DNA from 4 places in the Streptomyces kanasensis genome. Region 3 is predicted to be linked to each of the others. Evidence: riboswitches for the same ligand, from Rfam matches in the RefSeq annotation. Region 3 holds a riboswitch; each other region holds the start of a gene.
The links. Region 3 has a riboswitch for cyclic di-AMP ahead of ACF053_RS11630 (M23 family metallopeptidase). Riboswitches for the same ligand answer to the same signal wherever they lie in the genome.

Region 1 (3,352 bases), on a different contig from region 3:
GTGCGAGCCGCCGTTCAGGATGTTCATCATCGGCACCGGCAGCAGGTGCGCGTTCGGGCCGCCCAGGTAGCGGAAGAGCGGGAGGTCGGAGGCCTCGGAGGCGGCGTGCGCCACGGCGAGGGAGACGCCGAGGATGGCGTTGGCGCCGAGGGAGGACTTGTCCGGGGTGGCGTCCAGGTCGAACATCGCCTGGTCGATGAGGCGCTGCTCGGTGGCGTCGTAGCCGACGAGCTCCGGTCCGATCTGCTCGATGACGGCGAGCACCGCCTTCTCGACACCCTTGCCGAGGTAGCGGTCCTTGTCACCGTCGCGGAGCTCGAGGGCCTCGAACGCACCGGTGGAGGCACCGGAGGGGACGGCAGCACGGCCGGTGCTGCCGTCGTCGAGGCCGACCTCGACCTCGACCGTGGGGTTGCCTCGGGAGTCCAGGATTTCCCGGGCTACGACGACGTCGATGGACGGCACGAGCATCTCCTTCTGGGATGTGACGCGTGGAGTGCAGGGGCTTCACCCTTGCGGCAAGAGCCTAACCGGCTCCGGGGCCGGTGCCCGCGACCGCCCGCCTCCTGGGACGAAAAAGGGCACAACCACCCATGAGTCGGGACGAACTGACAGCGTCCCTACTGATGAGTAATCACGCTGAGCGGGTCGACACTCATCCGTCCTGGCCCGGTTCGCCCCGTTTCGTACGGGAGTCGTGACGACGGAGGGCCCCGGTCCGACCCACCCCCGGGTGGAGGGCGCGTCGGGCCGGGGCCGGTCGCCGCGGGAGGGGGTCAGCTCAGGTGGAGCTGCTGGCCCGGGTAGATCAGGTCGGCGTCGGAGACGATGTCCCGGTTCAGGTCGAACAGCTTCTTCCAGCCGCCCGTGACCTTCTCGGCCGTGGCGATGGAGCCGAGCGTGTCGCCGGCCTTGACGCGGTACTCGCCGTCGCCCTTCTCGACCTTCGCACCGGTCGGGGTGGTGACGGTGCCGGAGGACTTCGGGGCGGCCTTGGGCGTCGCGGCCTTCGGCGCGGTGCGCTGCTCGCTGCGCGTGGTGGGCTCCTCGGCGGTGCGCTCGGCGGCGGCGCCGTCGTACGCGGCACCGGACAGGCCGACGCCGCAGCTCGGCCACGCGCCCTTGCCCTGGCCGGCGAGGACCTTCTCGGCCACGGCTATCTGCTGCGACTTGGAGGCCTTGTCGGCGGTCTGGGCGTACGCGGTGCCGCCGTAGGCCGCCCAGGTGGAGGCGGAGAACTGCAGGCCGCCGTAGTAGCCGTTGCCGGTGTTGATCGACCAGTCGCCGCCGGACTCGCACTGCGCGACGCGGTCCCACTCGGCGGCGGTGGCGGCGTTCGCGGTCGTGGCGCCGAGCAGCGGGGCGGCGACGGCGGCACCCGTGATGCCGGCGAAGGCGGCGAAACGGACGGCCTTGGACGGGCGGCGGTGCTTGCGCTTGCCGGAAGAAAGCATGGTTGTGTCTCCTCACCGACGCCTACGAGGTGAGCTGTCGGGTTCGGGCCTGGTGAGTGCCCGGCCGTGCGCTGGGTGGCGCACGGCTTCACCCCTAGCCGGTCCCGGCCGTCCTCGGACGGCCCGGCCCCGGCGCTTACCTTGGGTCCCCCGCTCCTGCCCACGGCGCTGGAAGCGTCGACTGTTCCCGTCGCCGGCGGCAGGATTCGGCGTTACCGGTCGGACGGGGCCCGCGGTGGCGAGCTGGTCTCGACGGTAATCACAGACCGCCCCGAAGTTCAAAGGGGGACATCCGGGTCAATCTGCCCCTACTTGCCTGTCCCTTACGGGTGTTTGCGCAGGTAGGGGCCGAAACGGACGGACCGGGCGGCGGCGACGCACCAGTTGGGGTGAAGAGACTCTTGTCTCACTTCCGAGAAACGGACATTCAGCCCGTAACTACCCCTCGGACGGGGCGAGATCGAGGCTCTGGCCAGGGACGATGAGGTCCGGGTCGGTGCCGACGGCCTCGCGGTTGGCGTCGTAGAGGGCCGTCCAGCCGCCGGGCACCTCGTGCGCGTCCGCGATGGCCCAGAGGTTGTCGCCGGGCCGGACCGTGTACGTGCCGTCGGCCGCGAGACCGTCGGCGGTACGTGCCGTGGCGTCACCCCGCGAGGTGGGCGTACCCGTTCCGCGCCCTTCGACCGCGGCGCCGGCGTCGACGGAGCCGTCACCGGGGACCGGGGCCGTCGGACCGGCCGCGCCCTCCTCCTTGGCCGGCTCGCCGCGGTGCTTGCCGGTGCCGGACGCGGGGGTCGGGACCCCGCCGTCGACGGGGGCCTCGCCGGGGGCCGTCGGGGACGGCTCGGCGGTGGACCCGCCCGGGGCGGTCGGCGTCGCCGCCGGCGCGGTCGGCGACGCGGTGGCGCCGGAACCCGCGGGGGCGCCGGTCTCACCGGAGCCGGTCTCACCCGAGCCGGGCGCGCCGGAGCCGGTGGCGGCCTCGGTGCCGGTCGCGGGCCGGTCCGCCGTGGAGGGCGTGCCGGCGTCGGGGGCGGGCTCGGCGGACGCCTCGGGCTCCTCGGCGCTCGCCGACGGGGCGGGCGAGGTGCCGGGGTCGGTCTCCGTGGTGGAGCCGCCGCCGACGGTCAGGCCGGCGATGGGGGCACAGGTCTGCCAGGCGGCGGCGCCCTGCGCGGCGAAGACCTTCTCCGCGACGGCGATCTGCTGGGCGCGGCTGGCGAGGTCGGCGCGGGGCGCGTAGGCCGTGCCGCCGTACGCCTGCCAGGTCTCCTGGGAGAACTGGAGGCCGCCGTAGTAGCCGTTGCCGAGGTCGGCGCTCCACATGCCGCCGGTCTCGCACTCGGCGACCCGGTTCCAGGTCTCGGCGTCGGCCGCGGACGCGGTGCCCGCGCCGAGCAACGGCAGGGCGATCGCGGATCCGGTCACCCCCGCGGCGACGACGAGGGCGGGGGCCTGACGGGGTCGACGGTGTCGTCCGTTCCCGGAGCGCATGCGTTCAACCTTTCGCGTGACTGCTGAGGTGACGGTGAACGTAGCGGCATTCGAACGCCAGTCACAAGTCGATGCAGGGGAGATTACGCGAAGATCACAGTCATGACGGAGTGTCAGCTTGCTTCGGGGGTGAACTCCACCGGCAGCGTGCGCAGTCCCCGCATGATGAGTCCGCCGCGCCAGCGCAACTCCTCCGGGGGGACGGCGAGGCGCAGGTCGGGCAGGCGCGTCAGCAGCGTGGCGAGCGCCGTCTGCCCCTCCAGCCGGGCGAGCGGCGCGCCCAGGCAGTAGTGGATGCCGTGCCCGTAGCCGAGGTGCTGGTTGTCGCTCCGCGCGAGGTCCAGGGTGTCCGGCCGGTCGAACCGCTCGGGGTCCCGGTCGGCGGCCGCCAGGACGACCAGGAC
Region 2 (3,352 bases), on a different contig from region 3:
GCGCGGACGCCGAGGCGGCACTGGACCGTCTGGCGAAGCTGGTCGCCGAGGGCCTGGAGGAGCTGCCCGAGACCGTCTGACGGTCCCCCGGCAGCACGACGGAGCCGCACCCCCTGGCCGGGGGTGCGGCTCTTGTCGTTGCCGGAGTGGGCGCGCGGGCGGGGAATTCCGGGCGCGAGGGATTACCGGGGGGACGGGCGCTTTCCCCGGACGAATTCCCGACCGTCGGCGCATTACGACATGCCGGTGTCGCCTCGTCGCCGCGCGTCCCCGCCACCATTTCCCGCACCGCGTTCCACGCCGCCCCCTTTTCCGGGCGCCCGCCTCGGGCGGAAAGGACTCGGGGCGCGCCCGCCTTTTTGTATACGAGGCCGCTGTTAATGCCGTGCGCCGGCGGTGTTTACGGGAGGTTGCGAACCCCTCACACCGTTCGCGCGGCGCAGCCGGTGGGAGCCGCGCCAGCGTTCGGCGTGCTGCGCGGTGAGCGCCCGGGCGCGCTCCGCGTCGCCGCGGGCGACGGCGTCGACGATGGCGCCGTGCTCGGCCCAGGCGTCCGTCGGGTGGGCGGGCTCGTCGACCACGTACATCCAGGCGATCTTGTGGCGCAGCTGGGTGAGCAACGAGGAGAGGCCGGGGCTCGCCGACGCCTGGGCGAGCGTCTCGTGGAACCAGCCCCCGAGCGCGCGCAGGTCCTCACCTGGGCCGCGGCGGGCCCCCTCCTGGCCGAGCCGGACGAGGCCGCGCAGCACCTTCAGGTGGGCGTCGGTGCGCCGCTGGGCGGCGCGGGCGGCGCCGAGCGGCTCCAGCAGCGCGCGCATCTCCAGGAGGTCGGCGGCCTCCTGCTCGGAGGGCTCGGCGACGCAGGCGCCGACGTGGCGGCGGGAGGTGACGAAGCCCTCGGACTCCAGGGTGCGCAACGCCTCGCGGACCGGTACGCGGGAGACGCCGTAGCGACGGGCGAGCTGCTCCTCCGTCAGACGGCTGCCGCGCGGCAGCGCCCCGGAGACGATGTCCGCCCGGATCGCCGTGCACACCGAATGCGCGGGAATGCGCATACCGAACCTCCGAACCGCTCCGCCCACCGTTTAATCCGCGCGACACCCAGGAGTTCGACGCTGTTGCGGTGACTCTATGGCAACCACACCGATTTTCCGATGCCGGGCCTGAATTCGTGGTGCTTTTTTGGACGTGCGCGGGCGCGCGGGAGGGGGTGTCCCGCCGACCTGATCGGCGGGACACCCCCTGGGGGCCGGAACGGCGCGGAGGCCCCGGCTCGTCGGCGAGCGGGGGCCTCCGTGAGCGGGTGGCGGGTCAGACGTTGACGCCGCGGGCCCGGAGGTAGGACACCGGGTCGATGTCGGAGCCGTACTCGGCGCTCGTGCGGGCCTCGAAGTGGAGGTGCGGGCCCGAGGAGTTGCCGGTGGAGCCGGAGACGCCGATCTGCTGGCCCGGCGCGACGCTCTGGCCGACGGAGACGCCGACCGAGGCGAGGTGGCCGTACTGGGTGTAGGTGCCGTCGTTCATGCGGATGACGACGTTGTTGCCGTAGGCGCCGCCCCAGCCGGCCTCGACGACGGTGCCGAGCCCCACGGAGACCACGGTGGAGCCGTAGGGGGCGTGGAAGTCGACACCGGAGTGGCTGCCGGAGGACCACATCGCGCCGGCCGACTGGTAGGCGGTGGAGACGTACGAGCCGGCGACGGGCAGCGTGAAGCTGTTCAGACGCTTGCGCTCCGCCTCGCGGTCGGCGCGCTCCTGCGCCTCGCGGGCGGCCTCGGCGCGGGCCTCGGCCTTGCGGGCCGCCTCGGCGCGGGCCTCGGCGTTGCGCTTGGCGGCCATCTCGGCCTCCGCCTGGCGCTCGGCGACCTCGGCGGCCAGCTCCTGCGCCGACGCCTGGTCCGCGACCTCGTCGGCCAGTTCGTAGTCGGCGATGGCGGTGGTGAGCCCGGTGTCCTCCGGGGCCGCGGTCCGGTCGGCCTCGGCGGCGAAGGCCGGGGACGCGAGGGTTCCGATGACGCCGGAGGTGGCGAGTGCGGCGACGCCGGCGGCGTGGGCGCTCTTGCGGCTCAGACGGCTGGGGGCGCGGTGCTTCCCGGTGGCACGGGTGAACGCCATGAAGTGGACGTGTCCTTTCCTTCCCTCTCGCCTACCGGGTTAGCTGACGGGTTCGGAGCAGGAAGGTCTCCTACGGGCCCCTCCGCACGGTGGCGAAGGCGTCCGATTCACCCCAGGGGACGGTGGGTCCCCGGCTCCCCAGGCTCGCGCCTGACGGGGATTCGGCGATCGCTGCCCGATGCCGCGGGTGCGGCGGATCATGCGGGCGGACAGCGACTAAGACGCTAAGCGGCTGATCTTTCAATAACCAAACGGACGCGGTTTTTTGTAGCGCACGCCACAGTGCAGACACCCCGCCTTGCCCACAAAACGGACACCCGGCCGGCAAGGGGAGAGCCCCGGCGTCCCTCGGGACGCCGGGGCTCCGTGTGCCCCTCCCGGTGCCGGGACGACGGGAACACGAGGTTCCGCGCGCGGCTCCGGACCCGGTGTCAATCAGCCCGCCACGACGGTGACTTCACCGATGCCGAGCGCCTCCACCGGCGCCTTGATCTGCGCGGCGTCACCCACGAGGACGGTGACGAGGCGGTCCTGCGGGAAGGCGCTCACGACCGCGGCCGTGGCCTCCACCGTGCCCGTCGCGTCCAGGCGCTGGTACAGCCGGGCCTGGAAGTCGTCCGGCAGGTGCTGCTCGACCTGGTCGGCGAGCGTGGCCGCGACGGACGCCGCCGTCTCGTACTTGAGCGGCGCCACGCCCACCAGGTTGTGCACGGCGGCGTCACGCTCCGCGTCGGTCAGCCCCTCGGCCGCGAGGGTCCGCAGCACCTTCCACAGGTCCTCCAGGGCGGGGCCGGTGTTGGGGGTGTCCACCGAGCCGCTGATGGCGAGCATCGCCGCGCCCGAACCGTCCGGCAGCGACCGCAGGACCTGACCGAAGGCCCGCACGCCGTAGGTGTAGCCCTTCTCCTCGCGCAGGACGCGGTCCAGGCGCGAGGTGAGGGTGCCGCCCAGGCAGTACGTGCCGACGATCTGGGCCGGCCACACGCTGTCGTGCCGGTCGGGGCCGACGCGGCCGATGAGCAGCTGCGTCTGCACGGCTCCCGGCCGGTCCACGATGACGACGCGACCGGTGTCGTCGGCGGTGACGGCCGACGCGGCGCGCTCCCGGGGCGCGTCGCCCGTCCACGCGCCGAGCGTGTCGCCGAGGACGGCGTCCAGGTCGATCCCGGTCAGGTCGCCGACGACGACCGCCGTCGCCGACGCGGGACGGACATGGGCCTCGTAGAAGGCGCGCACG
Region 3 (3,352 bases):
CGACGAGCGGGCCGGCGACGACGCGCGCGACGGCGCCGCCGGCCGGGGTGGCCGCGGTGACCCGCTGCCCCACGGCGGCGGTGCCGGCCGAGCCGACCCGGTGCCCCGCGGCGACGGCCGTCCCGAGCGGGGTGGGGTCGCGTCCGGTCGGGTCGCGTCCGGTCGGGCCGAGTCCGGAGGGGTGCTCCGGCGGATCGTGCGGGGGCTTCCCGGGCTGCTGCTCGTCGGGGGTGTGGCGTACGACATCGCGACCCCGCCGCCCTTCACGGGCGTCCCCTTCTTCGTCGCCGCGCCGCTCATCGCCGCGCCCCTCTACACTCGGCGCGCAACCCTCGTCGTCGCGCTGTGCGCCGTCCTGGCGGTGATCGCGCCGCATGTGGTCGAGAAGCCCCTCGCCCGGGTCCCCACGCTGACCGAGCTGCTGACCGTGGTCACCGTCGGCGGGCTCGCCCTGCTCATCAACCGGCTCGTCCGGCGCAGCGGCGAGCGGCTCGCCTCGGCGCGGGTGATCGCGGAGACGGCGCAGCGGGCGGTGCTGCCGGTGCCCGCCGAACGCATCGGCGGGCTGCGGGTGGCCGCGCGCTACGAGGCCGCGCAGGCCGACGCGTCCATCGGCGGGGACCTGTTCGCCGTGCAGGACACCCCGTACGGGGTCCGGCTCGTCGTGGGGGACGTGCGGGGCAAGGGCCTGGGCGCGGTGGAGGCCGTGGCGATCGTCATCGGGGCGTTCCGTGAGGCCGCCGAGCAGGAGAGCTCGCTGGAGGCGGTGGCGCAGCGGCTGGAGCGGGCGCTCGCCCGGGAGGGGACCCGGCGGGACGGCCTGGACGCGGTGGAGGGGTTCACGACGGCGGTGCTCGCCGAGGTCCCGCGCGGCGACGGGACGGTACGGGTGGTGAACCGGGGCCACCCCGAACCGCTGCTGCTGGGGGCGGACGGCCGGGTGGCCGTACTGGAGCCGCCGGAGCCGGCGCTGCCGCTGGGCATGGGGGAGCTGGGCGCCTGGCCGGACCGGGCGTACACGGCGCCCTTCCCGCCGGGGGCGACGCTGCTCCTCTACACGGACGGCCTCACCGAGGCACGGGACGCGGCGGGCGTCTTCTACGACCCGGCCGCGTGGCTGGCGGGGCGGACCTGCCAGGTGCCGGGGGAGCTGCTGGACGGGCTGGTCGACGACGTGCGGCGGTACACGGGCGGCGGGGCGGACGACGACATGGCGCTGCTCGCGGTCACCCGCCCCGGCGGGCACGCTCCGTGAGGACGGGAAAGCTCTCGGCAATAGCATGTGACACACCGTCAGAAAATTGTGGTCGGTCGGCGGCCCTCTGACCCCGTGACGCGGCGTCAATTCGCCGGGGAATGTCTGTTTATAGGGGACTTGGTCCATGTCGCCGGCCTTCACGAATACCCGGCAACAGCTTGGAATACGACCCGTGCGTCTATTAACGTTCGATAACGCAGCGCGGTCGTACCAGCCGTCGCAGAGGCGGCACCGTGCGCATGCGCCGAATCCCGCGAGGGAACCGGGGACCCACCACACCTGGGGTGAATCGGGCTGCATTCCGGCCCGTAGGAGACCTTCCTGCTCCGAACCCGTCAGCTAACCCGGTAGGCGAGAAGGAAGGAAAGGAGAGCGCCCCCGTGGCGTCCAACAGGCCTGCCCCCGAAGCCCCCTTCGGCGCGTACGACACCACCGGCCAGCCGGTCGGCCAGGGCTTCGCCGGCACCGCCGCCCCCGCGGCCGACGTCGCGTGGAACCCCACCGAGGACTCCGTCCGCCCGGTCCGCGGCCGCCACCGCGTCGTCAAGCAGCGCGGCGGCCTCGCCCGCAGCTCCACCGTTCTCGGCGTCGGCGTCATCGCCGCCGTCGGCGCGGGCGGCATGGCCACCGCTCAGGACAAGCCCCGGGTCGCCATATCCCTCCCGGACGTCGACCTTCCGGACGCCTCCTCGCTGCCCGGCGTCGGCGCCCTGATCGCCGACGACACCACGGACGCCGGCGCCACCGCCGAGGCCGCCGCCGACACGCAGGACGTCGCCGCCGCCGACCTCGCGCCGCTCGCCACGCTGTCGTCGGCCGCGCCCGGTGGCCAGGAGGCGCAGGGCGCTTCCGACGCGGGCGAGGCCCTGCGCGCCCGGATCCTCCAGCAGGCCGAGCAGCAGCAGGCGGCCGCCGACGCCGAATCCCGGGCCGCCGCGGAGAAGGCGGCGGCCGAGAAGGCCGCCGCCGAGGCCACCGCCCAGCAGGCCACCGCCCAGGCAGAGGCGAAGGCCGAGCAGGAGAAGCGCGAGCGCGCCGAGGCCGCGGCCGCCGCCAAGGCGGAGGCCGAGCGCCTGGCCAAGCTCGCCGCGAGCTACGCCCTGCCGACCTCCTCGTACACGATCACCTCCACGTACGGCCAGGCCGGCTCCATGTGGTCCTCCGGCTACCACACGGGCCTCGACCTCGCCGCCCCCACGGGCACCCCGGCCAACGCCGTCCACAGCGGCACCGTGAAGTCGGCAGGCTGGTCCGGCGCGTACGGCTACCGGGTCGTCCTGGAGCTCGCGGACGGCACGGAGGTCTGGTACTGCCACCTCTCCTCGATGACCGTCAGCGCCGGGCAGAGCGTCGGCACCGGCGAGACCATCGGCCGCGTCGGTGCCACGGGCAACGTCACCGGGCCGCACCTGCACCTGGAGGTCCACACGCCCTCCGGCGGCGGCATCGACCCGCTGGCCTGGCTCCGCGGCAAGGGCCTCACCGTCTGACCCCGTCCCCGCCGACGCGGCGGCCCGCCGGATGCGGCGTCCCGCCCGACGGCACGGCGGTACGGGCGGGCCGACGCGGCGTACCGACCGACGGTACGGCGGTACGGGCGGGCCGACGCGGCGTACCGACCGACGGTACGGCGGTACGGCGTGCGCACCGCCCGCCTGACGTCCTCCGGCGGTCCATCGATCCCGGCAGCCTTGGCGGCACACCCCCCGACGCCAGGGCTGCCGGTCCTCCCCGCCCGTCCGTCCCGGCCCGGCCCCGTCACGCCGGCCCGTCCGGGCCCGAGCCCGTCCGTCCGGCTCGCCCCGCCCCGTCCGGCCCGGCCCCGTCACGCCAGGCCCCGCCGGGCTCGGCCCCGTCATGCCAGGCCGTCCGGGCCCGACCCCGTCCGGGCGGCTCGCCCCGCCCGTGCTCAGTACCGGTACGGGTTGTACCCCGCGTAGTCGCGGTGCGGCGGCGGCGTCCACACGCGGCCGGTCGCGCGGGCCGCGAACGTCAGCGCCGGGCCGGCCGTCGCCTTCCGCTGCCACATGTGGTGCAGCAGCTCCTGCTCCCGCGCGGTGAAGTCCCGGTCCGCCGCGCCCCGCCGCGCCCGGT
Region 4 (3,352 bases), on a different contig from region 3:
CCAGGTCGAGGCGCCGGCGGGCGGCCCGGTCGGCCAGGGCCCCCTGGAGGTCGAGCTTGGTGAAGAACAGCGCGGTGGAGGTCTGCGCCGGGGTGCGCCGTGAACCGGTCTTGGAGCCGAAGGTCTTCACCTCCTCGAGCTCGGCGGCGTAGCGGGCGGAGGTCAGCGCGGGAGGCGGTCCCGGGCGGAACTGCTCGGGCCGGTCCATGAGCAGCGGGCGGAGCCGGCCCAGCCACGCGCTGGCGAAGGGCTCGTGCGCGGGCGGGGTGGGGCGCCAGACGCCGGTGCCGGGCGCGTGCGGGAAGTCGACCTTGGTGCCGAAGCCGTCACCGGCGCGAAGGTCGATGACGTGCCGGGCGGCCCGGTGGCCGAAGGCCACCCCCGCGTCCTCCGCGGGCCCGTCGGGCACCTTCGCCAGGGAGGCGGTGTGGGCCTTCGCCAGCTTGCCCGCCGCCTGGGGGAAGGCGTGACGCAGGATGTCGTGGGCGGCGGTCGCCGCCGCGGCGACGGCCGAAGCGGGGCGGGGTGCCCGCTCCCGCCACCGGTAGGGCTCGTAGCGCCCCTCGACGCCGACGACCGCGTTGTAGACGGCGACCGAGACGAGGGCGTGCCAGAGCACCTCCTCGGACGCGCTCCCCTTCTGGTCGACGGTCTCCGCGGTGGTGCGCGCCCAGTCGACGACGACGGAGCGGGCCGATCCGGGCGCGGCGGCGCGGGTGGATTCCGGCACCGCCGCGGAGGGAGTGGTCGTGGCCGCCAGCGTGGTGAGGCCCAGAAGCACCGCCGAGGTCGCCCACACCCGACGGTGAGCCATGAGAAATGCCGTCTTTTGCACTATCCATCCCTTTGTTGGCCGTTTCCGATCGATTTAACCCTGAATGCTCGTCGAGGTGACGCAACCGCTCGGCGCGTCCCCGGACCCGTCCGGGCGGCGCGCTCACCCGAACGGCTCCGACGCGCGGTCATGTCCGGTTCGTCGCCGTCAGTGGCCCTTGGGGTGTTTTGGGGTTGTGAGTGGTAATTGGCCACCGTAGAGGGCGCATTGCGTCGCCCGGTCGCGGCCGGCGCGTCCCGTGACGTCGGTCACGCGGGGAACCGCCCGTCATTCCCGGACGGCCTGTGGTGTCAAGGAATTCACGCGGAATGGTCTTGGGAATTGATCACCTGTGGGAATTCCGGGCCTTGTTCCCGTCGACCGCCGTCGTCTACGGTCACCGCATTCCGGAGGGAACGCCGAATCCTGCCGCCTTCCGGACTCCGCACCCACTCACGCACGGCAGGAGCGGGGGAACCAGGTAAGTCGCCGGTCCGGTTCCCGGAGCGGCTCGGGGTGGAGTGGTGGCCGCGGCCACCGCCGGACATCTCCCGTCCGAACCCGACAGCTCACCTCGCAGGCGCCGGAGAGGAACGCCCCCATGCCCGCACAGGGTAAGCACCGCCGTCCCAGGAACAACCGCCTCGCCCGTACCCTCGCCGTCGCGAGCACCGGTGGAGCCGCTCTCGCCCTGCCCCTGGTCGGCGCCACGACCGCTTCGGCGGCGCCCGCCACGACGCAGCTGGCCGCCCCGGCGCAGGTCACGGCCGCGCCGACCGCCGCCGTGACCGCCGCCAAGCCCACGACGTACTCCGTGGCCGCGGGCGACACCCTCTTCCGCATCGCCGCCGACCACGCGGTCACCGGCGGGTGGAAGAAGCTGTTCCAGGACAACCGTCCGGTCATCGGTGACGACCCGTCACACATCCGGCCCGGCATGAAGCTCACGCTCGGCGCGAAGGCCGCCGAGCGCCCCGCGCCGGCCCGCGCCGACCGCTCCCAGGCCCGCCCGGCCGTGGCCCCCGTGCAGGCGAAGACGTACACCGACGACCTCGACGGCTGGATCAGGGAATCCCTGGACGTCCTGGCGCGGCACGGAATTCCCGGCACTTACGAGGGAATTCACCGGAACATCATGCGTGAATCCTCGGGAAATCCGCTCGCGATCAACAACTGGGACTCCAACGCGGCCGCCGGAACGCCTTCCAAGGGCCTCCTCCAGGTCATCGACCCGACCTTCACCGCGTACCACGTGCCCGGCACGCCGCTGGACCCGTACCACCCGGTCGCCAACATCACCGCCGCGTGCAACTACGCGGCCGACCGGTACGGCTCCATCGACAACGTCAACGGGCCGTACTGACCGTCCCTCCGGGGCAGGTCCCCGAGCCCTGCCCCGGATCCGGCGGCGCGGTGAGGCCGGAAGCGTCCGCGGACCAGCCCCCGCCGTCCTGGTTGCCGCAGTCGTTCACCGGCCGGTGCTCCGGCCGCTGCACGACGTTGCCCACGCCGAACAGGAGACCGCCCGCGCCCGGGGCGTCCGCACCCGTGCCGTCCGGGCCGGGGAGACCCGTACCCGGGAGGTCCGTACCGGGGACGTCCGTACCGGGGAGGTTCGTACCGGGGAGGTTCGTACCGAGAACCTCCGTACCGCGGGGGCCCGGGTGGGCGCTGATCGTGCCGCGCCCGCCCGTGCCGCGGCCGTCCGCGTCGGTGACGGCCGCGACGGCGGCCGTGGCGGCACCCGCGGTCACCGCGAGCGCGCACGCCAGGGCCGGCGCGGCGAGCAGGATGCGTCCAGGCATGGGGACCCCCTTCGAGGAGACGGTGTCCCGGCCACTGTGCGCGCCACCGCCCCGGCCGCACGCCCATTGCTCCGTCCGGCGGCGCGGTGCCCGCCCCGGCAGCCGCGCCGGCGGGAGCGCACCGGCGCCGCTGCCCGTCAGGCGTAGAGGGCCGGGCGTTCGGCGAGCGCCACCTCCACGCGTCCCCCGCCGGCCTGCGCGCGCACCCCCGCCTCGCACACGGCCGCCGCCGCGTACCCCCGTCCCAGCAGCTCGGCCCGGTGACCTCACCGCGCCGCGTGGCGTCCACCCAGGCCCGCACCTGGCGGTCGTACGCGTCCTCGAACCGCTCCTCGAACCCCGCCGCGACCCGGCCGCCCCAGCGGCCCGCCGTGGTGAGGAGCATGCCGTGCGCGTCGCCGATCCGCGCCGTGCCGCTCTCGCACACCGCCTCGGCCTGCACCTGGTAGCCGAAGCGGCAGTTGAGGTAGACCTCCACGTCGGCCAGGGCGCCGCCGTCCGTCTCGAGCACCACGAACTGCGGGTCGGCGAGCCCCTCCGGGGCGTTGCCCGACGCCCTCGGGCGCAGCACCGTGACCGCCGCGACCTCCTGACCCAGCAGCCAGCGGGTCACGTCCACCTCGTGCACCACCGAGTCCTCGACGAGCATCGCGTCGGTGAACCCGGGCGGCGAGGCGGCGTTGCGGTGCCGGTGGTGCAACATCAGCGGACGTCCCAGCCCGCCCTCGTCCAG

Region 1: another riboswitch for cyclic di-AMP. It lies ahead of ACF053_RS16145 (transglycosylase family protein); the one in region 3 lies ahead of ACF053_RS11630 (M23 family metallopeptidase).
Region 2: another riboswitch for cyclic di-AMP. It lies ahead of ACF053_RS21400 (M23 family metallopeptidase); the one in region 3 lies ahead of ACF053_RS11630 (M23 family metallopeptidase).
Region 4: another riboswitch for cyclic di-AMP. It lies ahead of ACF053_RS22695 (transglycosylase SLT domain-containing protein); the one in region 3 lies ahead of ACF053_RS11630 (M23 family metallopeptidase).

Annotation. Positions count from the first base shown of each region.
Region 1 is NZ_JBIBSF010000005.1:485,726-489,077, reverse strand. It holds gene eno (phosphopyruvate hydratase) at 1-465, opposite strand, end outside; gene ACF053_RS16145 (transglycosylase family protein) at 777-1,454, opposite strand; cyclic di-AMP (ydaO/yuaA leader) riboswitch at 1,459-1,632, opposite strand; gene ACF053_RS16140 (transglycosylase family protein) at 1,893-2,948, opposite strand; gene ACF053_RS16135 (cytochrome P450 family protein) at 3,062-3,352, opposite strand, start outside.
Region 2 is NZ_JBIBSF010000008.1:316,308-319,659, forward strand. It holds gene ACF053_RS21390 (HPr family phosphocarrier protein) at 1-80, shown strand, start outside; gene ACF053_RS21395 (GntR family transcriptional regulator) at 378-1,055, opposite strand; gene ACF053_RS21400 (M23 family metallopeptidase) at 1,312-2,115, opposite strand; cyclic di-AMP (ydaO/yuaA leader) riboswitch at 2,129-2,292, opposite strand; gene ACF053_RS21405 (M16 family metallopeptidase) at 2,551-3,352, opposite strand, start outside.
Region 3 is NZ_JBIBSF010000003.1:612,702-616,053, forward strand. It holds gene ACF053_RS11625 (PP2C family protein-serine/threonine phosphatase) at 1-1,255, shown strand, start outside; cyclic di-AMP (ydaO/yuaA leader) riboswitch at 1,491-1,627, shown strand; gene ACF053_RS11630 (M23 family metallopeptidase) at 1,639-2,748, shown strand; gene ACF053_RS11635 (PrsW family intramembrane metalloprotease) at 3,168-3,352, opposite strand, start outside.
Region 4 is NZ_JBIBSF010000009.1:214,743-218,094, reverse strand. It holds gene ACF053_RS22700 (vanadium-dependent haloperoxidase) at 1-814, opposite strand, end outside; cyclic di-AMP (ydaO/yuaA leader) riboswitch at 1,255-1,410, shown strand; gene ACF053_RS22695 (transglycosylase SLT domain-containing protein) at 1,416-2,177, shown strand; gene ACF053_RS22690 (hypothetical protein) at 2,161-2,619, opposite strand; partial or broken gene ACF053_RS22685 (Gfo/Idh/MocA family protein) at 2,757-3,352, opposite strand, start outside.